Regions from separate parts of the Pseudomonas sp. TNT2022 ID642 genome, predicted to be linked through region 4. Evidence: riboswitches for the same ligand, from Rfam matches in the RefSeq annotation. Region 4 holds a riboswitch; each other region holds the start of a gene.
The links. A riboswitch is a leader RNA that binds a small molecule or an ion and turns the genes downstream of it on or off. The one in region 4 is predicted to bind cobalamin.
Positions count from the first base shown of each region.

Region 1 (5,369 bases), on a different contig from region 4:
TCCATGACCTGATCGATGGTGTTGAGGTTCTGGTCGTCGAGCATCTTGCGCGTCATCACCGTGACCGATTGCGGCGTCTCCCGCAGCGAGTGCTCGCCTTTGCCGATGGTCACCGCGCCGGTGGTGTATGAGCCACTGTTTTCGGTGGTTGCGCCGAGCATCTGGCCGTTGATGTTGGTGGCCCCCAGTTCCAGCGCCGAGCCGACTACCGGTGCCGGTCGCAGCACATAGGTGCCATTGGCCTGCGGTTCGGCTTGCAGGCCGCTGCCGCCGAGAATCCGCGCGAAGCCTTCGCTGGTGCCGAACACCCCTTTGAGCCCGGGGGATTTCAAGTCATCGGTCTGCTGCGCATCGAATGAAATCGCTGCCCCCGCCGCACTGGCGAAATGGCTGAGTACCTCGGTCAGGCTACCGGCAGCAATGTCGAAGGATTTAACCGAACTCTGTTGCGCCGACACTGGCGCGGCCAATGTCGTTGTCGACCAGACCCCGGCCGTCGTTGCCGCCAGTAGTCCGACCTTCACTGCGGTCGCCAGACGACCAGACTTGTACACCCGAGACATGCTTACCCTCCCCCAGAAACGCTGAATAAAAACTCATTGAGGGATGAGCCGAACGGTGTGCGTGAAAAGTGCAAACGCTGTAAAAAATATTTCCGGTTCACGGTGCCCATCACTGGGCAGGCGGCGACACATTGACCCAATAACGGCTGTAGCGCGTGATGCGCAAGGACAATCCACTCTCCAGCGCCGCCAGTGCGAGGTCGGTGTTGTCGATCGGAAATGCGCCGGAAACCTTCAGTTGGGCGATCCGCGCATCGCACCGCAGCACGCCGTGGCGGTAACGCGAAATATCCGCCAGCAGCTCGGCCAGAGGACGGTTGAGCGCGATGATGCTGCCTTGCTGCCAGGCACCGACCGACGCATCGTTGCGGCGAATCGCGCTGACCGAGCGGCTATTGAAATCCAGTGATTGTCCAGCCTCTAAACGCACGGTCGAGCCACCGCCCGCCGAGCTGACTTCGACAGCCTTCTCGATCACCGACACCTCGCCACCACCGTCCTGTGAGCGGACGATAAACCGCGTGCCCAACGCCAGCACTTGTCCATGCCGGGTCAGTACTTTGAACGGACGCTGCAACGGATCAACCGCGGTGCTCACCAGAATCTCGCCCCACAGTAATTCCAGGGTGCGCTGGCGACCGTCGAAGCGCAGATTGACTGAGGTGTCGGTGTTGAGCAGCAGGGAACTGCCATCGGCCAGACGAAACTCGCGTCGCTCGCCCACGCCGGTACGGAAATCGGCCAGCAGGTTTTGCGACGGCTCACTGCGCCAGCCCAGCCAGCCCAGCGAACCGGCCGAGGCCAGCAACACTACGCTGCGCAATACCTGCCGCCGGGATCGTTCGACCCCGCGCAACGCCGGTGCCGCCAAGGTGCCTGGCACGCTGGCCATTTGTTCGCCAACGGCCGCCATATGTTGCCAGGCTTGGTGATGGGCAGGGTCAGCGCGCAACCAGTCGTTCCAGGCTTCGCGATCAGCCTCGGTGGCGATGCCGGAATGCAGACGTGCGTACCAGCGCGCGGCGGCGCTGATCGCTTGTAGTTCGGCGGGCGACAGGCTCATGCCAGTTGCATCTGAATCTGCATCAGACAGCAATGCTCCATGGCTTTGGCCATGTAGTTGTTGACGCTGCGCACGCTGATGTTCAAGCGCTCGGCAATTTGCGGGTAGGTCAGACCATCGAATTGCGACAGGATAAACGTCTGCTTGACCTTCGGCCCCAGCCCTTGCAGAAGACGGTCGATTTCCACCAGCGCCTGTAACAGGATCGCCTGCTCTTCCAGCGAAGGCTGTTGCTCCTGTGGCATGGCCGCCAACGCTTCCAGCCAGGATTGCTCCAGCGAACGACGGCGGAACAGATCGACGAGCAAACCTTTGGCGATCATCGAGAGGTAAGGACGCGGCTCGCGAATATCCAGAGCGCTGCGGGCCTTGATGACCCGGACAAAGGTGTCCTGCGCCAGATCGGCCGCATCGAAAGAATTGCTCAGACGCTTGCGTAACCAGCCTTTCAACCACCCGTGATGGTCGCAATACAGGTCATTGACGGCGCTGCGCAGGGATAAATCGTCGGCGGACATGAGGCTGGAATAATTCGCGAGTGATAATGACTCTTATTGTCTGGCGCGCGACGGGTGCTTGGCAATAGGCAACACGGGCCATTTTCATCCCCATAACCCGGATCCCGAAAAGTTGACGAACGGTCTGTCGAATGTTCAGATGCCGCCCAGTTTCAGGTGTCCCATGCCGCCGTGCATGGGGTGAAACGGGAAACCGGTACGTTCTTTTCGAACAAGTCCGGTGCTGCCCCCGCAACGGTATGCGCGTGATGCTTTCGACAGACCACTGTGGCCACTGGGCCATGGGAAGGTGAAAGCCTCGATACGCGCGAGCCCGGAGACCGGCCTGGAATTTCGTTTGGCAAAATCCTGCGGTGGGCGGGCATGGGCCGGTATTGGCTGTGCGCGATGCCTTCTCCTGCATGCTCTTCTGCGAAGATCCTTTTCGAGAAGACAATGATTCGACCTTTCAACACTTCTGCTCCAACCCTGTTCCTTGGCTGCCTGTTCAGCCCGCTGCTGCTGGCCGACGACGCACCGCTGGAACTCCATCAGCAAATCGTTTCTGCACCGTCAGTGGAATCCACCACCGTCGCCGACATGGCGAAGTTCGGCAGCAAGGTCGAGATCGTCAGCCGCGAACAGATCGAACGTGCTGGCCCCAGCGCCGATGTCAGCCGCGTGATGCAGATGTTCATCCCCGGCCTGTATGTGGCGCCGAAAAACGGCCCGTTCGATTACGGCACTTATTCGCTGCTCGGCGGGCGCAACGACGACACGCTGATCCTGCTCGACGGCGTGCGCCTGAACAATCGCCTGTACGGCGGCCTCTATCTGGACACCCTGCCGGCCAACGCCATCGAACGCATCGAAGTGCTCAAGGGTGGCCAGAGCCTGTTGTTCGGCACCCAGGCCGTGTCTGGCGTGATCAACATCGTCACCCGCAGCCCGCAATCGCGCAAAGCCTCCGGCGAGGTGAATCTGGGCGTCGACAGCTTTGGCGGCACTACCGAGGATGCCCGCGTCGAGAATATCTTCACTAACGGTTTCGGCGATCTTGGTTTGCTGGCGTACGTCAGCCATAACGTCTCCGACGGCTATCAGCCGTACCGCAATCGCGACATGAAAAACGTCAGCGAGAAGAACCGCGCCTACGAAGTCACCACCTTCGGCGGCAAGGCGATTCAGTCGTTGGGCGATGATTCAAGGCTGGAACTGTTCTACCAATATGCCGACGCCAATCTCGACTTCGCCCGCCCGGTCGACAATCACAAGACCACCAACGATCGCGTGCAGCAGATCGCCACAGCGACGTTCGAACAGAACATCAACGAGCGACTGAGCTACTTCATCAAAGGTCATCTCAACGACTGGGACACGCGCTACACGCGGATCAACAATGTCGCCGGTGGCGGCACCAAAGTCATCAACCACAACGACTATTGGGGCTTCACCGACTGGGGTGTGCAGGCCGAAGGCAAGGCCGAGTTGCCCGGCGGCCATGTGCTGGTGTTCGGCAGCGACAACCAATGGTTCAAGGGCCAGGACGATGTACTGATCATCGATAACGACAAGGCCGAAGCCCACGCGATCTATACGCAATTGCGCCCGCAGATCGACGCCCTGCCCGACTGGCATCCGAGCATCGGTGTGCGCCACGAAGCCATGAGCGGCGGCGACGGTGCCACGGTCGGCATGCTCACTTCGCTGTATGACCTCAACGACAACTGGTCGGTGCGCGGACAATACGGCAGCGCCTACAAACTGCCGAACGCCGAGCAATTGTTCGTCAATGAACCGGGCGACGAGATCGGCAATCGCAACCTGAAACCGGAAAAAAGCCGCAACGCTGAACTCGGTGTCGACTACAAAGGCTTCTTGCTCGACCGTGAATTCAGCGCCAGCGTGACCCTGTTCAAACGCAAGATCGACGACCTGATCACCCTCGATGGTATCCAGTGGGTCAACGGTGAAGGCACGATCCAGATGCGCGGTTTCGAGGCCGACGCCAAACTGGCGCTCAACGATCAGTGGAGCCTGCAAGCGGACATGACGCGTAATCTCACCGAATCGCGCACGGGGGCGACCATCAACGACATTCCGAGCTTTTTCGCCCGTTCGCGCGTGGGTTATGAAGCGGAAAATCGCCTGTGGGGTGCCGGCGGCGCGATCCGCTACATCCGCGACATCACCAGTTCGAAACAGGTGGAATACGGCCATTATTCGGTGGTCGATGCCGACGCTTATCGCTACCTCGACAATGCCCACCAACACCGCGTGAGCCTGCTGGTGGAAAACCTCTTCGACCGCGATTACGTCACCAGCCGCTCGAGCAACGTCGACAACCTCGGCCGGCCGTTCACCTCCGAAGTGCGCTACACGTACCGCTTCTGATGAATGACATCACAACCATCGACGGCGTCGACACGCACCTGGACTGGTCGCATGTACCCGAGCATGCGCACCATGTGTTCCTCTGCACCGGCCCACGCTGCACTCAGCGTGGCGCCTTGCAGCTATGGAAAACCCTGCGCCGGCATTTGCTCGCGCACGATCGCATCGAGACCCCGGGCGGCGTCTTGCTGACCCGTTCGCACTGTCAGTTCCCGTGCAATCTGGGGCCGATCATCACGGTGTATCCGGAGCGCTGCTGGTATGGCGTACGCAGCAAGGAGGATGTGCAGCGACTGGTCGAGGGGCATCTGGTGGGCGGTGAAGTGGTCGCGGATTTACTGATCAAGGCGCGGACATGAGATCGATCCTGTATGCGCTTGGCGCCCTGCTCTGTGCAACGCCCGTGCTCGCCGACAGTTACCGCAACTGCGGCGAGCATTGGCACGCCGCTCAGCCATCACGCATCGTCGCGCTCAATCAGCATGCGGCTGATCTGGTCCTGGCGCTGGGCGCCGGGTCAGCGCTGGTCGGCGTGGCGTATCTGGATGACACCCATGCCGGGCAGCGGCCATCCGAGTATTTCGGCGTGCCGGTGATCGCCCGCCAGTACCCGGCCAGTGAAGTGCTTTACGCGCAGCAACCGGACCTGGTGATCGGCGGGTTTGCCACAGCGTTCGGCGACGGTGTGACCTCACGCTCGGGGCTTGCGCGCAATGGCGTGGGTTCGTATCTGCTGGAGTCGGCCTGCAACGGGCACTCGCTGGATTACTTCGCGCATGTGCGCAATGACTTGCTGACGCTCGGCAAACTGCTGCACAAACAGGCAAAGGCGCGGCAATTGAGTGAGGCCAT
Region 1 covers NZ_JAMDGW010000012.1:209,688-215,056, reverse strand. Annotated here, with positions in the region: gene M5G26_RS13235 (TonB-dependent siderophore receptor) at 1-563, opposite strand, end outside; gene M5G26_RS13230 (FecR domain-containing protein) at 673-1,626, opposite strand; gene M5G26_RS13225 (sigma-70 family RNA polymerase sigma factor) at 1,623-2,144, opposite strand; cobalamin riboswitch at 2,282-2,487, shown strand; gene M5G26_RS13220 (TonB-dependent receptor plug domain-containing protein) at 2,580-4,517, shown strand; gene M5G26_RS13215 ((2Fe-2S) ferredoxin domain-containing protein) at 4,517-4,876, shown strand; gene M5G26_RS13210 (ABC transporter substrate-binding protein) at 4,873-5,369, shown strand, end outside.
Region 1: linked by a shared signal. The riboswitch ahead of M5G26_RS13220 (TonB-dependent receptor plug domain-containing protein) and the one ahead of M5G26_RS07560 (CbtB domain-containing protein) in region 4 are both predicted to bind cobalamin.

Region 2 (5,369 bases), 220 kb from region 4:
AAGACGCGTGCGCAGGTGCATGGCGTCTACATCGGTGAGCGCCTGCTGGACGATGGCGTCGTCTGCCTGCGACCACGGTTGCAGCGCCGACAGCCAAGGCGTGCGCCCCAGCGCCACCGCGTCGAACACGCGAATGCCGTCATCGGTGTCGGCCTGTTGTTCAACGACCGCGAGTTTTTGCGCAATGCTGCGCCGGGCCATTTTGCCCAAGCGCTGACCTTCAAGCAGCACCTCGCCAGCGCTGGGTTCGCGCAACCCGGCCAGCAGTTTCAGCAGGGTGGATTTCCCCGAACCGTTCGGCCCGACGATGCCCAGGGTTTCGCCGCGCCGAACTTCAAGGCTGACACCGTTGAGCAACTCGGCGCCGCGCACCTTGAACGTCAACCCGGAACAACTCAGAACACTGTTCATCGCGAAGACCTGCGGCCAACCAGAATCAAGGCAAACACCGGCGCCCCCACCAGCGCGGTAATCACCCCGACCGGAATCACCTGGCCCTTGATCAACGTGCGCGACAGCACATCAGCGGCAATCAGAAACACTGCGCCGCCCAACGCACTGGCCGGCAGCAGTCGTGCATGCCCGGTGCCAAGCAACAGACGCGCGGCGTGGGGAATCACCAGTCCGACAAAACCGATCGAACCGACAATCGACACCATCACCGCCGTCACCAGCGCCGCGCAGCCAATCAGCAGAATCTGCACGCGCCGCACCGGAATGCCGAGGGATGCCGCCGAATCCGCGCCAAAGGTAAACGCATCCAGCGCCCGCCGATGCCACAGGCACACGACCAGTCCCAGCACGGCAACCGGCACTGCCAGCCACACCGATGGCCAGCGCACGCCGCCAAGATTGCCCAGCAGCCAGAACATGATGCCGCGCGCCTGCTCGGAGCTGGCCGAGCGAGTGATCAGAAACGCTGTCAGCGCATTGAACAGCTGCGAGCCGGCGATCCCCGCAAGAATGATCTGCCCGGTACCGCTGGCCGAGCCGCTGACCCGCGCCAGCACAATCACCAGCACGAACGCCGTCACGGCGCCGGCAAAGGCACCGACCGACAGCGAGATCAACCCGGCACCGACGCCAAGCAGCGCGACCATCACGGCCCCGGTCGAGGCGCCGGCAGAAATCCCCAGCAGATACGGATCGGCCAACGGGTTGCGCAGCAGCGACTGCAAAATCACCCCGCACGTCGCCAGACCGGCACCGCACGCCGCCGCGACCAGTGCGCGGGTCAGGCGGTAGTTCCAGACGATGCCTTCGTCGATCGGGTCGAGCGCGTAACCGGCGTTCCACAACTTGTTCGCCAGCACTTGCACCACCACACCCGGTTCAATCGAGGTTTCACCAATGGCCACGCCAGCAACCACTGCAATCAACAGCGTCGCCAGGGCAAGCAGCGTACGGATCAGGCTGGCACTCATTGCGACAGATCATAGCCGCTGATGGCCGTGGCCAGTTGCTCGATGCCGTCGAACATGCGCAGGCTGGCCTGCATGGCCATGGCGTCGAGAATGATGATGCGGTTGTGTTTCACCGCGTCCATGTTGCGCGTCACCGGATCACTGCGCAGGAAGGCGAGTTTCTTTTCATAGTCGTCGGCAGGGAAGCGACGACGGTCCATGCGCGCGATCACAAGGAAAGTCGGGTTGGCCTTGGCGATGGTTTCCCAGCCGACCGTTGGCCACTCTTCATCGGACTGCACGACGTTGCGCACGCCGAGGGTGCTAAGCATGAAATCGGGAACGCCTTTGTGCCCGGCCACGAATGGCTCGATGTCCATTTGTGCGCTGGAGAACCAGACCAGCGCGCTGGCATCCTTCAGCTGTTTGCCTTGGGCTGTGGCAATCGATTTGGCGAGACTGGCCTTGAGTTCGTCGTTGAGCTGCTGGCCGCGCTCCTGCACATCGAAGATCTGCGCCAGTTGGCTCACGCTTTTGTAAATCGTGTCGATGCGGAACGGCGCCAGCCGCGTGCCATCGGCGCCGACGAGGTTGTCCTTGGCTTCGCAATCGGAAGGCAGCAGGTAGGTCGGAATCTTCAGCTCATGAAACTGTTCGCGAGTGCCCACCGCACCTTGCGGGCCGACCATCCATTCCAGCTCCACGGCGACCAGTTCCGGGCGCTTGCCGATCACCGATTCAAAGCTCGGCTCGTTGTCGGCCAGACGCTCGATCTTGTCATTCTGCGCCTTGTATATATCCAGCACGTTGTTGAACCACAGCGAAGTGCCGACGACTTTCTCGCCCAGGCCCATGGCGTAGAGCATTTCCGTGCCGGCCTGGCCGATGGTCACCGTGCGCGTTGGTGCGTGCTGGAAGGTCAGGGTGCTGCCGCAGTTGTCGATCGTCAGCGGATACGCAGTCGGGGCCGCCTGCGCCATGGCGCAAAGGCTCAGGCCGGTGATGAGGGTGGCAATGCGGGGCAGCAGCATGGGGCAGTCTCCAGGGGAACCGTACGGGAGCGGGAGAGTACGGATCGGAAACACACCATCGAACGCGGTCAGGGAAACTGCGCAAGGCCGGTCATCAAAAGAAGAAGTACACGGCACGATGTCCTTCCCGGACACCCCGCCGGTTAGTCAGTCACTGTGCCGGCAGGTCTCCTGACTGATGCGTCATCGCCTGGCTCCGGCCTTCCCGGGGTTCACCCAGTGGCAGTCTTGGAGCAGGCTCAGCACCTACAGTTGCGGGGGCAGTTCCGGTCAATGCTGTGCAAGCACCCCGAATTCCCTATTAGTCCCGTTCGGGAACCAGCGGCGGCATGGTAGTCGATCAAGCCGCTGAAGGGGAGACGAATCTGTCGTGGCGAGGATTAGTGCTGGCTCATCAAACCGTGCAAGACGCCTAAACGCAGGCCCGGTTCGGAGGGCAGCATTTGCGCAATGCCGAACACTTTGAACGCCGCCAGCATCAACACCAGCCCACCAGGCAGAATGCTCTGGCGATGGGGTTGCAGGCCGGCGAGCTTGAGCTGTTGCACGTTGTTCACTTTCAGCAGAAGTAACGACAGGCGCAGCAGGCCGCCGTAGGTGATGCCGTCCTGGCCGAAGTCATTCAGGCGATTGGCCTTGAGCACTTTGGCCAGCATGCGTGCGGTGCCGGAGGAGCCAATGGTTTGCTGCCAGCCCTGCGCACGATAGCGCCGGGCAACTTTTTCAAACTGCAGGATGGCGAAGCGTTCGGCCGCCTGTAGCGCGCCGGCAGACACATCGCCGCCGCGAAAGAACCGCGTGCTCAAGGTGCCGCTGCCGATGGCGATGCTTTCAGTGAGCAACGGTTGTGAACCCTGGCCGAGGATCAGTTCGGTCGAACCTCCGCCGATGTCGACCACCAGGCGCAGGTCGTCTACGCTGGGCAAGGCATGGGTCACGCCGGCGTAGACCAGTCGCGCCTCTTCATGGCCGCAGATGACATCAATGGGAAAGCCCAGATGCCGTTCAGCACTGGCCAGAAACAGCTGCGCATTATCAGCCTCGCGCACTGCGCTGGTTGCCACCGCGCGTACCCGGCCGGCCTCGAAACCGCGCAGCTTCTTGCCGAATCGCGCCAACGCCTGCCAGCCGCGATCCAGTGCCAACGCATCCAGTGCGCCGCCGTCAAAGCCTTCGGCCAGCCGCACCGGTTCGCGCAAGGTTTTCACTTCCTGAATCTGCAAGCCCTTTCGACTGCGCACCGACTGGCCGATCATCAGGCGAAAGGCATTCGAACCCAGGTCGATGGCGGCAAACAGCGAGGCGTCGTCTTTCATGGGAATCCTTGCAGAGCATCCGTCGCGAGGCTCAAGACGGTTTGCGAGGATTCTGCCGTGATCTTGATGACATCCTGATGACGGGGCAGGGTCGGTTGAATGAATTTGCGGCTGTCATGACAATGTCATTATCCGGCGTCTATGCTGAGGCCAATACATCGCGTGTTCTTAAAGTTTTTGCTGCCAGTTTTGGCAGCTTTTTTTTGCCTGCGATTTGAGCGAGGCCACTGATCGTTCCCACGCTCCTGCGTGGGAATGCAGCCCGTGACGCTCTGCGTCACTGGACGCGGAGCGTCCCTAGAGGCATTCCCACGCAGAGCGTGGGAACGATCAGGTTTCAGCAGGACTGCGGGGTTTCGCCCCGGGACAAGCGCGCATTGATGTCGTCGATCACTTCGGGCAGCTCGGCGATGGTGTCGATCAGGTAATGCGGACGTGAAGGCGCGAACATCTTGCCGATCCGCGAACGTTCTTCCGCCAGTCGATCCAACGGCAACGCCTTGTATTGCTCATAGCTCAGGCCCAGTGCGTTGCCGGAACAGGTCAACGCCACCGTCCACATGCCGGCGGCGCGCCCTTCGAGAATCCCCGGCCAGGTGTCGTCGACCTTGACGCAAGCTGCCACGTCATCGATGCCCAAGGCAATCACGTTAGCCAAGGCCTGCGCCGGATAGGGCCGGCCATTCGGCACCTCATCGGTGGCGACGACATGGTCAGCGACGTAGCCATTTTCCCGCGCCAGTTCGACGACCTTGGCCATCACCACCGCCGGATAACCGGAGCACGAACCGATTTTCAAACCCTTGTCGCGCAACGTTGCAATCGCCTCGAGCGCGCCGGGGATCAACGCCGAATGCAGGGCGATTTTCTCGATCTGCAACGGCATGAAACGTTCGTAGATTGCCGTCACATCGTCATCGCTCGGCACGCGGTCGAATGCTGCACGATAACGCTCGGCAATCTGCGGCAGGTTGCACAGGGTGCGGATGTGATCCCACTTGCCCATGCCCATCGGCCCGCGCGCTTCTTCAAGCGACACCGCGACGCCGAACTCGGCAAAGGCTTCGACGAAAATCTGCGTTGGCGCAAACGAGCCGAAATCGACAACGGTGCCGGCCCAGTCGAGGATCGCGGCTTGCAGGTGAGTCGGTTGTTGGTACTGCATGGTCAATCTCCGTTTTCAGGTAAGCGTGGGCCGTCCCATCGGCAATGAGGTAGGCGGTTCAAGGGTCAGGGCTGATCAGGTCAGCGGTGAATTCGCATCAAACAGTTCGGCAATCACTGGCCTGTTGCGGCGGATGCCGAGGCAGCACAGGTGGTATTCGATAAAGAACGGGTGATCGACAAAGGTGATCGGTGTGGTGCCGGGTGTTTCGGCGTACTCGACCGCCGAGACAAAACCGATACCGATGCCTTTGACGATGGCGTGCACGATGGCTTCGCGGCTGTTCAGTTGCATGACGCAGTTGAGCTCGATATCGAGGCGCTTGCAGCTTTCTTCCACCAGTTGCCGGGTACGCGCGCTGGATTCGCGCATCACCCATTTTTCGCCGCTGATCTCGCTGACGTGAACCTGCGCCTGGCGGGCCCACGGATGGTCATCGCGCACCACGGCAATA
Region 2 covers NZ_JAMDGW010000007.1:590,415-595,783, reverse strand. Annotated here, with positions in the region: gene M5G26_RS08530 (ABC transporter ATP-binding protein) at 1-411, opposite strand, end outside; gene M5G26_RS08525 (FecCD family ABC transporter permease) at 408-1,412, opposite strand; gene M5G26_RS08520 (ABC transporter substrate-binding protein) at 1,421-2,434, opposite strand; cobalamin riboswitch at 2,579-2,772, opposite strand; gene M5G26_RS08515 (Ppx/GppA family phosphatase) at 2,815-3,750, opposite strand; gene M5G26_RS08510 (hypothetical protein) at 3,759-3,968, shown strand; gene phnX (phosphonoacetaldehyde hydrolase) at 4,088-4,915, opposite strand; gene M5G26_RS08500 (LysR substrate-binding domain-containing protein) at 4,991-5,369, opposite strand, start outside.
Region 2: linked by a shared signal. The riboswitch ahead of M5G26_RS08520 (ABC transporter substrate-binding protein) and the one ahead of M5G26_RS07560 (CbtB domain-containing protein) in region 4 are both predicted to bind cobalamin.

Region 3 (5,369 bases), on a different contig from region 4:
CTTATCCAGACCATTTTCGCCGACGTTGCTGTTCGAGCCGACGGTGACGTACAGCTTGCTGCCGTCCTTGCTGGCGATGACGTTTTTGGTCCAGTGGTGATTCAGCGTGCCGCCAGGCAAATCGACAACCTTGATTGGCTGCGACTTGATCTCGGTCGCGCCCGGTTCGTAGTTAAAGCGCAGCAGGCGGTCGGTGTCAGCGACGTAAAGATCATTGCCGACCAGGGTCATGCCGAACGGCGAGTTGAGGTTCTGCAGAAACACCGTGCGTGTTTCCGCGACGCCATCGTGGTCGGCGTCACGCAGCAAGGTGATGCGATTCGGGCTCGGCACGCCGGCGCCGGCCTTACCCATGACTTTCTTCATGACCCAGCCGCGAATGCCGCTGCTGTCATCAGGTTTGGGCGGGGCATTGGTTTCTGCCACCAGCACGTCGCCGTTGGGCAGTACGTAAAGCCAGCGCGGATGGTCGAGGCCTTCGGCGAATGCAGCGACTTGCGTGCCAGTCGCTGCCGTCGGTTTAGCGCCCTCCGGCCAGCCGATTGCCGGGGCGATATTCACCGTCGGGATCAGGGTCTTGTTCGGTTCGGGCAGCTTCGGCGACGAGCCGGTGCCGTCGGAGACTTGCAGGCTGGAGGTTTCACCGCAGGCGGCGAGTCCTCCGGCGAAGGCGATGACAAAAACGAGCTGGGGCTTGCGCATTGCTGATCTTCCCTATGAATGCATTCCTAATCATAGAGGAGGGCGCAAGCCCGATGGTTCAACTGCTCAGCCGCGGGCCTCTTTGAACAGCACGGCGATGCCCGGGTGATAGTTGCCCGCTTCGCTGCGCAACTTGCGGTAGGCGTAAGGGAAATACCAGGCGACCGCGCAGGTGTGTTCCTTTTGCAGATCGTCGACCATGTCCTGCAGCTCTTCGGGGCTGGCGCTGTGCTGGGCTTTTTGCGGCGCGACAAACAGGCAGCCGAGCTTGAGGTCGCTGGCATAACTGATGCGTTTGGCGTCGTTGGTGATGTCCAGCAGGGCTTGGGTCAGATTGAGGTTGGTAACCTTTGGCCAGCGCTGGGTGGCCTGGATAAAGGCGCGGTCTTCGGCGCCGGCGAGAAACAGATCGGCGCGGGCATTGCGCTCGCCTTCTTCGTTCTGTTTGCGCGTGGCAGTGTCGTTCAAAGTGACCAGCTCAGCCATCCAGGCGGCTGCCGAGAGCAATCCGAGATTGGCTTTCTCGTCATGCCAGTAAGGGGTGTCGCTGTCGCCGCGCACGGCGTTGTAGCGGTCGATACAGTCAAACCAGCGTTCAAGCACCGGGCGCAGAAATTCCAGGCGCGGGTTGCTGATGATCATGCCTTGCATCGTCATCATCCTTTATTGTTGTAGTGGGCTTTTCGGGAAAAGCATGGCTCTTTGATATCATTTGTATCAGTGTGGCACAAGATTGGCGTCAGATAATTGATCGGCGGCAGTTATTCGCCCGATGGCCGCCTCTTTAATTGACGCTCCCCCCCCAACCCTCTAACCTTCGCGGCTTGTTTCAGGTGCTCTGTGACCTGCGTCGACAGAGTGAAACAGGGAAGCCGGTGAGGGTTGTCTTCGCACGAAGAACCACCACGATCCCGGCGCTGCCCCCGCAACGGTAAATGAGTGAAAACTGCGCCTTGAGCCACTGCCTCGACAGAAGCGGGAAGGCGCGCAGTCAGGCCAACGCCGCTCATGAGCCCGGAGACCGGCCTGATCCATCCAGCGGCATCACGGTGGGCGATGCCAGGCTTTTTGCCGTCTATTCTTGTGCCTGCCCGCCGTTATCCAGCCTCAACGGAGAGCTCCCCCATGACTGATTCCCCCGAGCGCGACGAACGCCATCTGGCCCGTATGCAGCGCAAAAAAGCCGTGATCGACGAACGCATCGCCAACTCGCCTGACGAGTGCGGCCTGGTACTGGTGTTGACCGGTAACGGCAAAGGCAAAAGCAGCTCGGCCTTCGGCATGCTTGCGCGCGCCATGGGCCACGGCATGCAGTGCGGCGTCGTGCAGTTCATCAAGGGGCGCAACAGCACCGGCGAAGAATTGTTTTTCCGCCGCTTCCCTGAGCAAGTGCGCTTTCATGTGATGGGCGAGGGCTTCACCTGGGAAACCCAGGATCGTCAGCGCGACATCGCCGCTGCCGAAGCCGCGTGGGCTGTGTCCCGCGAACTGCTGCGCGATCCGTCGATCGGTCTGGTGGTGCTCGACGAACTCAACATCGCTCTCAAACATGGTTACCTCGATCTCGATCAGGTGCTCAGCGATTTGCAGGCGCGTCCGCCGATGCAGCATGTGATCGTCACCGGTCGCGCGGCCAAGCCGGAAATGATCGAAATGGGCGACACCGTGACTGAAATGGGCATGCTCAAACACGCCTTCCAGGCTGGCATCAAAGCGCAGAAAGGCGTCGAACTTTGAATCAACCACGTCACTGCCCGGCGGTGCTCATCGCCGCGCCGGCCTCCGGTCAGGGCAAGACCACCGTCACCGCCGCACTGGCCCGTTTGCATCGCAATCAGGGGCGCAAAGTGCGCGTGTTCAAATGCGGCCCGGACTTTCTTGATCCGATGATTCTCGAGCGCGCCAGCGGTGCGCCGGTGTATCAACTGGACATGTGGATGGTCGGCGAGCAGGAAAGTCGTCGCCTGTTGTGGGAAGCCGCTGCCGAGGCGGATCTGATTCTGATCGAAGGTGTGATGGGCCTGTTTGATGGCACGCCTTCCAGCGCCGATCTGGCGCGGCATTTTGGTGTGCCGGTGCTCGGCGTGATCGACGGCACGGCCATGGCGCAAACCTTTGGTGCGCTGGCGCTGGGCTTGGCGAAGTATCAGCCGGATCTGCCGTTTGCCGGCGTGCTGGCCAATCGTGTCGGCACCTTGCGCCATGCGCAATTGCTCGAAGGCAGCCTCACCGAAGGCCTGCGCTGGTATGGCGCATTGTCCCGTGAGACGGGCATTGAGTTGCCAAGTCGTCATCTCGGCCTGGTTCAGGCCAGCGAACTGAATGATCTGGATGTGCGTCTCGACGCCGCCGCCGATGCATTGGCCAGCAGTTGCGAGGTAGCGCTGCCACCGGCCGTGGAATTCGCCGCGCCTGATGTGATCGCCGTCGAACCGTTGCTGAAAAACGTGCGAATTGCCGTCGCCCGCGATGAAGCGTTTGCCTTCACCTATGGCGCGAGTCTCGATCTGTTGCGGGCGATGGGCGCCGAGCTGAGTTTCTTCTCGCCGATCCGCGATACGCAATTGCCTGACGCTGACAGTCTGTATCTGCCCGGTGGTTATCCGGAATTGCACCACGTTGCGTTGTCGCAAAACACCGCGATGCTGGAGGCGATTCGTGCGCATCACGCGACGGGCAAACCGTTGCTCGCTGAATGTGGCGGCATGTTGTATCTGCTCGACTCTTTGACGGATGTTGAAGGCACTCGCGCCGAACTGGTCGGCCTGCTTAAGGGCGATGCAGTAATGCAAAAGCGTCTGGCGGCGTTGGCATTGCAAGCGGTGGATCTGCCGGAAGGTTCGTTGCGTGGCCACACTTATCACCACTCCCTGACGACGACTGAGTTGACGCCGATTGCCCGTGGCTTGAGCCCGAACGGTGGGCGTGGGGCGGAGGCGGTTTATCGCGATGGGCGGATGACGGCTTCTTATGTGCACTTCTATTTCCCGTCGAATCCTGCGGCTGTCGCAGCATTGTTTGCGCCTGGCCTCCAGGCCGCCATCGCTGGCAAGCCAGCTCCCACAGTGGACGGTGAGCTTCCTGAAGAAATGCAATCCCCTGTGGGAGCTGGCTTGCCAGCGATGGGGCCATGACCGACAACTCATTTACCGAAGCCGAACGCCAAGCGGTCTACAAAGCCATTGCCGAACGCCGCGACATGCGTCACTTCACCGGCGGCACCGTTGAACCAGAACTGCTGCGCCGACTACTGGAAGCCGCCCACCAGGCCCCAAGCGTCGGCCTGATGCAGCCCTGGCGCTTCATCCGCATCAGCGACCGTACCCTGCGCGGCGAGATCCAGAATCTTGTGGAAGAGGAACGCATCCGCACCGCTGAAGCCCTCGGCGAGCGCAGTGACGAGTTCATGAAACTCAAAGTCGAAGGCATCCATGACTGCGCCGAGGTGTTGGTTGCCGCATTGATGGACGATCGCGAAAAACACATCTTCGGTCGCCGCACGCTGCCGGAAATGGACATGGCTTCGCTGTCCTGCGCGATCCAGAATCTGTGGCTGGCCGCGCGCGCCGAAGGCTTGGGCATGGGCTGGGTTTCGCTGTTCGAGCCGCAGGCACTGGCGGATTTGTTGAAATTGCCCGAAGGCGCCAAGCCGCTGGCCGTTTTGTGTCTGGGCCCGGTCAAGGAATTCTATCCGGCGCCGATGCTGGTACTCGAAGGGTGGGCGCAGGCGCGGCCGCTCAATGAGTTGCTGTATGAAAATTATTGGGGAGTGAGTCAATGAGTGTGGCGTTGCTGAGTGTCGCTGCGGTTGCGCTGGATGCGCTGCTCGGTGAACCGAAACACTGGCATCCGCTGGTGGCGTTCGGTAATTTCGCCGGGCGCATCGAGCAACGATTCAACGCCGGTGGTCGTGGCTGGCGCAGCCATGGCGTCACTGCGTGGGTGATCGCCGTGCTGCCGCTGACCTTGCTCGCCACTGCGTTTTCCTGGGCGCCTTACGTGGGCTGGGTCGTCGAGATTCTCGCGCTGTATTGCGCCCTCGGCATGCGCAGCCTCGGCGAGCATGTCGCGCCGGTGGCTGCTGCATTACGTGCGGATGATCTGGACGAGGCGCGCAAACGCGTTGGCTATCTGGTCAGCCGTCAGACCGATGAGCTCGACAGCACCGCTGTCGCTCGCGCCGCCACTGAGTCAGTGCTGGAAAACGGCAGTGATGCGGTGTTTGCCGCGTTGTTCTGGTTTGTCGTCGCCGGTGCGCCGGGCGTGGTCCTCTATCGCTTGAGCAACACGCTCGATGCGATGTGGGGGTATCGCAACGAACGCTTCGAGCGCTTCGGTTGGGCGGCGGCGAAAATCGACGACGTGCTGAACTACATTCCTGCGCGTCTGGTGGCATTGACCTACGCGCTGCTCGGCAAAACCCGACTCGCGCTGAAGTGCTGGCGCACCCAGGCGCCGCAGTGGGACAGCCCCAACGCCGGTCCGGTGATGGCGGCCGGTGCCGGTGCGCTGGGCGTGGAATTGGGCGGCCCGGCGATCTATCACGGTGAACTGCATGAGCGCCCGCAACTCGGCGAAGGACAACCGGCCGATGCCGATTCCATCGACCGTGGCTGGCAATTGGTCCAGCGCGGCGTATGGTTATGGCTGCTGATTCTCTGCGTGGG
Region 3 covers NZ_JAMDGW010000040.1:8,317-13,685, forward strand. Annotated here, with positions in the region: gene M5G26_RS28065 (PQQ-dependent sugar dehydrogenase) at 1-702, opposite strand, end outside; gene M5G26_RS28070 (hypothetical protein) at 769-1,353, opposite strand; cobalamin riboswitch at 1,517-1,746, shown strand; gene cobO (cob(I)yrinic acid a,c-diamide adenosyltransferase) at 1,828-2,439, shown strand; gene M5G26_RS28080 (cobyrinate a,c-diamide synthase) at 2,436-3,836, shown strand; gene bluB (5,6-dimethylbenzimidazole synthase) at 3,833-4,483, shown strand; gene cbiB (adenosylcobinamide-phosphate synthase CbiB) at 4,480-5,369, shown strand, end outside.
Region 3: linked by a shared signal. The riboswitch ahead of cobO (cob(I)yrinic acid a,c-diamide adenosyltransferase) and the one ahead of M5G26_RS07560 (CbtB domain-containing protein) in region 4 are both predicted to bind cobalamin.

Region 4 (5,369 bases):
CCGCTTATATCGATCACTTCAGCGAAGCGTTTCTCGACGACGCCGTTGTCGATTACGCCACCGACCGTATGGGCGGCCAGCTGACCATCAAGGCGCCAAACGCCAAAGTGCCGATGGTCAACGCCGACAGCCCGGTCAACGAGCGCATCAATTATTACCTGCAAACCGAAATCAACCCGGGGCTGGCCAGCCACGGCGGTCAGGTCAGCCTGATCGATGTGGTTGAGGACGGCATCGCTGTTCTGCAGTTCGGAGGCGGTTGCCAGGGCTGCGGCCAGGCGGACGTAACCCTGAAGGAAGGCATTGAGCGCACCTTGCTCGAGCGTATTCCGGAGCTGAAGGGCGTTCGAGACGTGACCGACCACACGCAGAAAGAAAACGCCTACTACTAAGGTGTTCGCTGCGGACATGAAAAACGGCGCCCCGTGAGCGCCGTTTTTTTATGGGTGAGTTTTTTATGGGTGAAATGTACCGACGCCTTCGCGAGCAGGCTCGCTCCCACATTTGATCGCATTCCAAATGTGGGAGCGAGCCTGCTCGCGAAGGGGCCTTTGATCGTTCCCACGCTCTGCGTGGGAATGCAGCCCGGGACGCTCCGCGTTCCAATTCATGGCCTGTAGAGGTGCGCATGCCCGGCGCGATACAGCGACGACTCGCTAAACACCTCACTGCCCAAGACACGACCCACCAGAATCAACGCCGTACGCCGAAACCCTTTGGCCTCGACCTTCCCGGCAATATCCGCCAGCGTCCCCACCACCCAGTCCTGATCCGGCCACGTCGCCCGGTGAATCACCGCAATCGGGCAATCGGCGCCGTAATGCGGCAGCAGTTCCGCCAGAATCTTGTCGAGATGATTGACCCCCAGATGAATCGCCATGGTCGCGCCATGCTGCGCCAGACTGCCGAGCTCTTCGCCTGCCGGCATGGCGGTCTTGTCGGCGTAGCGGGTCAGAATCACGCTTTGTGACACGTCCGGCAGAGTCAGCTCCGCCCCGAGCAACGCTGCACACGCTGCGGTGGCGGTCACGCCAGGGATGATCTCGAACGCAATATTCAGCTCGCGCAGATAACGGATCTGCTCGCCGATCGCGCCATACAGGCTCGGATCGCCAGAATGCACGCGCGCCACATCCTGACCTCTGGCATGTGCGGTCTTGATCAAATCGATGATTTGTTCAAGGTGCAGCTCAGCGCTGTTGACCACCGTCTCGGCGTTATGCCCTTCGAGCACCGCCGCCGGCACTAGCGAGCCTGCGTAGATGATCACCGGGCAACTGCGGATCAGCCGCTGGCCTTTGACGGTGATCAATTCCGGGTCGCCGGGGCCGGCGCCGATGAAGTAGACGGTCATCGTTGAATCCTGAGTAAAAGAGGGCACGACCGCGTTGCAGATGAACAACGCTCATGATCAATAACGGGGATTATCGGGATTTTACGCCGCGCCGGCCAATGCCAACGTTGCCTGTGCGTATTTTTGCCGGGAAATCAGCAGTTTTGCCGGCGCCTGTATCAGCTGTTCGGCGAGAGCCAGAGCGGCACTTTCGGCCACGCCGTAGCAACCGGTGCGTTCGTAGGCGATCTGCGAATGGTGACTGAGTCGTTGCTGGTAACTGGCCAGTTCTTCACTGCTGAAATACAGCAAGGGCAGGGCCAGTTGTGCAGCAAGTTCTTGCAGACCCGGTTCGTCGCGCTTCAAGTCGATGCTGGCCAAGGCCTTGACCGCTTCAAGGTCGATGCGATGGGCCTGCAATGCCTGGTCGAGTAACGCGCGCAGCGTGCTGGCCGGACAGCCGCGCTGGCAGCCCAGGCCGATCACGAAGGTCGGCGCTGCGCTGTCATCGGTCATGCGTGGTATTGACCAGCGCTTTTGCGGCGGAACAACCAGGCGCTGATCAGGCCCAGGGCCAGCCAGAACACTACGTTGGTCAACTGCGAAGCGATTTTGAACTGGGCTTCCAATGCCTCGGGAGCGAGCATCGAATGCACTTGCGGCTGTGGTGCGCCGATCACGTGCGGCACCGCGAGAATGGCGACACCAAGGATCTTCATCAGCCAGTGACGGCTGAACGCGATCAGCGACAGGCCGACAGCGGTCGAAGCGGCAGTGCCGATCCACCAGATTTGTCGCGAGGCCAGATCAGCGGCGGCAGTGCCCGGCAATTCAGGTGGCAGGCCCATCGTCGGTGCCAGGACGAATGTCGCGTAACCGGCCAGACCCCAGAGCAGGCCTTGCGAGGTTTTGGTCGGCGCACGCAGGGTGTAAAGACCCGCGAGCATCAGAGCAAAACCGACAGCCACCACCAGATTGCCACCCGTGGTCGAGACTACGCGCTGCCAGCCGTCTTCCGGCTCCCAGGCTTCGGCATCGTGGGTGTGCGCAGCGGTGCCGGCGGCGTGTTCGTGAACTTCTGCAACCGGTTCGGCTTTCTCGAAGGTCTCTGCCTGAAGAATCAGCGGGGATACCCAGAAGCTTTGCAGCAGGGTGAGGAGCAGGGCGGCCAGCAGGCCGGTGAAACCTGCGGTTTGCGCAATACGCTTGATCATGTCGGCAGGTCTCAGTGGCACGGGAACGCGGCGCTGTGGCGGGTATCGTGGGCGGCGTTGTGCACCGCTTCGATGTGTGAGAAACCGGCGAAGTAGACCAGGCTGGCACCGAGGATCGACGCAAAGATCGCGGCGGTCAGGCGTTGGCTCAGGGTGGTGGTGCTGGAAATTTTGTCCGTGTTGCTGCCGGTGCTGCTGATGATCGACATGGCGCTTCCCTCTGGAGTGTCAGCGGGTGATTTGAGCGCATGAAAACCCCTGCGGGTCGGGCTCGCAGAGGTTCGAACAGCGCCCGCCCACCGCGGGTTTGTTATGTTCAGCGACGCAAAAATGCGGGCTGTGTGTTGCGGGCCGGTCTCCGGGCTCACGAGGGGTTGGCGTCAGGCCGACCTGCAAGCGTCACCTTCCCATGCCTTGCTGACACAGTGGTTTTGACGCTTCGCTCGCTTACCGTTGCGGGGGCAGCACCGGACTGACATGGCTTTGAGTAAAGCACATGATTCACCGGTTTCCCGTTTCACCCTGTGAAGGGCACCCGTAACAAGGTGTGTAGGAGAGCATGGGGGTGGGGTTTTGGTCAATTTTTTGGGGTGGATCCGTTGCTGCGGGTGTTGCTGATTAGGGTTCCGCCCTTACGGCGGGTCACTTTTGGCAAACGCCCCAAAAGTAACCAAAAGGGCTTGCTCCTACGTGCGGCCCGCTCGCTGGGGCTCGGGGTTCCTTCGCTACGCTCGGCCTATTGAGTGGTGAAGAGCGGGGCGTGGTCGGCTTTGGATTTGTGGTGGATTTTCCCTCACCCCAGCCCTCTCCCGGAGGGAGAGGGAGCCGATTTGTGGGCTTTTCAAAATCTGAGTTCAACGCGGTATCGCACGTCGGCGTCCCTCGCCCAAACAACTCGATCAGTCCCCTCTCCCTCCGGGAGAGGGCTAGGGTGAGGGGCTCTTGATCTGGCTTTTGATCTGGCTTTTTTGCCCCTTCGGCAGGCCGAGCGAAGGTGTTCATCCGGGGGTTAGGCGCGCAGCGCCGTGCGGCGAAGCCGCACACATCGAGAGGAGGTGCAGCGAAGCAAACCGTAGGCGATGCCCCCGGATGGACACCGTAGCGAGGGAACACTGAGCCTCAGCGAAGTGCCGTACGCCGGGGCAAAGCCTTTTGGGTTACCTTTTCGGCGTTTGGAAAAGGTGACTCGCTGTAAGAGCGAAACCGCCAGCGGCCCCAGCCGCAGCAACGGATATACCCCCAATCCAAACATTGACCCATAACCACACCATGCGTAGCCTTGCGCTTTCGAGGTTCTTCGGCCCACGCCGAAGCTAAGAAGGGAACGCGGTCAATGCCGCGGCTGCCCCCGCAACTGTGAACGGTGATGTTCGCTGCCACGCCACTGCCAGCTCAACTGATGAGCCAGCGGGAAGGCGCAGCAAACGCCAGGCCCAGCGCCTGAACGCCGTCAGCCAGGAGACCTGCCTCGTCACAGATTCTCACTACAACCGGGCGGGGTGATCCGGTGGCGAACGCTTCCGGCGCGCACGCGCGTTGCCGGTTCTCGTCCCGTATGCCCGCCGCTTGCCAAAGGGCATACCGATGAAAACACTGGCCAAACTCCCCGTCACCATCGTCACCGGCTTCCTCGGCTCGGGCAAGACCACGCTGCTGCGGCACATGCTCGACAACGCACAGGGCCGGCGCATTGCGGTGATCGTCAACGAGTTTGGCGAGCTGGGCATCGACGGTGAAATCCTCAAGCAATGCACCATCGGTTGCACCGAAGAAGAAGCCACGGGCCGCGTTTACGAACTGGCCAACGGCTGCCTGTGCTGCACCGTTCAGGAAGAGTTCTTCCCGGTGATGCGCGAACTGGTTGCGCGTCGCGGCGACCTCGACCACATCCTCATCGAAACCTCGGGCCTGGCCCTGCCAAAACCGCTGGTGCAAGCCTTCCAGTGGCCGGAAATCCGCAGCGCCTGCACCGTTGATGCGGTGATCACCGTGGTCGACAGCCCGGCGGTGGCCGCTGGCACTTTCGCTGCGTTCCCGGATCAGGTCGACGCCCAGCGCAAACTCGACCCGAACCTCGATCACGAATCGCCGCTGCACGAACTGTTCGCCGACCAACTGGCCAGCGCCGATCTCGTCATCCTGAACAAAGCCGACCAAACCAGCCCGGAAGATCTCGCTCGCGTGCGCGCTGAAGTCGCCGAAGAGCTGCCACCGGCGGTGAAAATCATCGAAGCCAGCAACGGCCGTCTGCCACTGGACGTGTTGATCGGCCTCGGCGCCGGTTCCGAAGAACACATCGACAGCCGCCACAGCCATCACGATCACCACCATGGTGAAGGCGATGACGATCACGATGACCACGATCACGACGCCTTCGATTCGATCTCCATCGAACTGCCGCAAGCTGACGAAAGCCTGCTGCTCGACGCCCTGACGCAATTGGTGGTCAAGCACGGCATCCTCCGTGTCAAAGGTTTCGCGGCGATCCCGAACAAGCCGATGCGCCTGTTGATCCAGGGCGTGGGCACGCGTTTCGACAAACATTTCGACCGTCAGTGGGGCGCCGATGAAGCGCGCGTGACACGTCTGGTGCTGATCGGCCAGGAACTCGACGCCGCCCAACTCGAAGCGCAACTGCGCGCCGCGCTCAGCGTTTAAGCCATGCACCTGCTCAGGACCCAGCCCGGCGGTTTCGTCTCGGATGACAACATTGCCGACCTTGGCCAAACTCCCGCCGAGCTGGTAATCCTGTGCAGCGGCGACTCCAGCCTGGCGCTGCTCGCCGAAGCCGCGCAGCAATTGCCCGAGGATTACCCGAGCCT
Region 4 covers NZ_JAMDGW010000007.1:371,006-376,374, reverse strand. Annotated here, with positions in the region: gene nfuA (Fe-S biogenesis protein NfuA) at 1-392, shown strand, start outside; gene cobM (precorrin-4 C(11)-methyltransferase) at 608-1,354, opposite strand; gene M5G26_RS07570 (cobalamin biosynthesis protein) at 1,436-1,849, opposite strand; gene M5G26_RS07565 (CbtA family protein) at 1,846-2,547, opposite strand; gene M5G26_RS07560 (CbtB domain-containing protein) at 2,559-2,756, opposite strand; cobalamin riboswitch at 2,880-3,101, opposite strand; cobalamin riboswitch at 3,821-4,032, shown strand; gene cobW (cobalamin biosynthesis protein CobW) at 4,132-5,205, shown strand; gene cobN (cobaltochelatase subunit CobN) at 5,209-5,369, shown strand, end outside.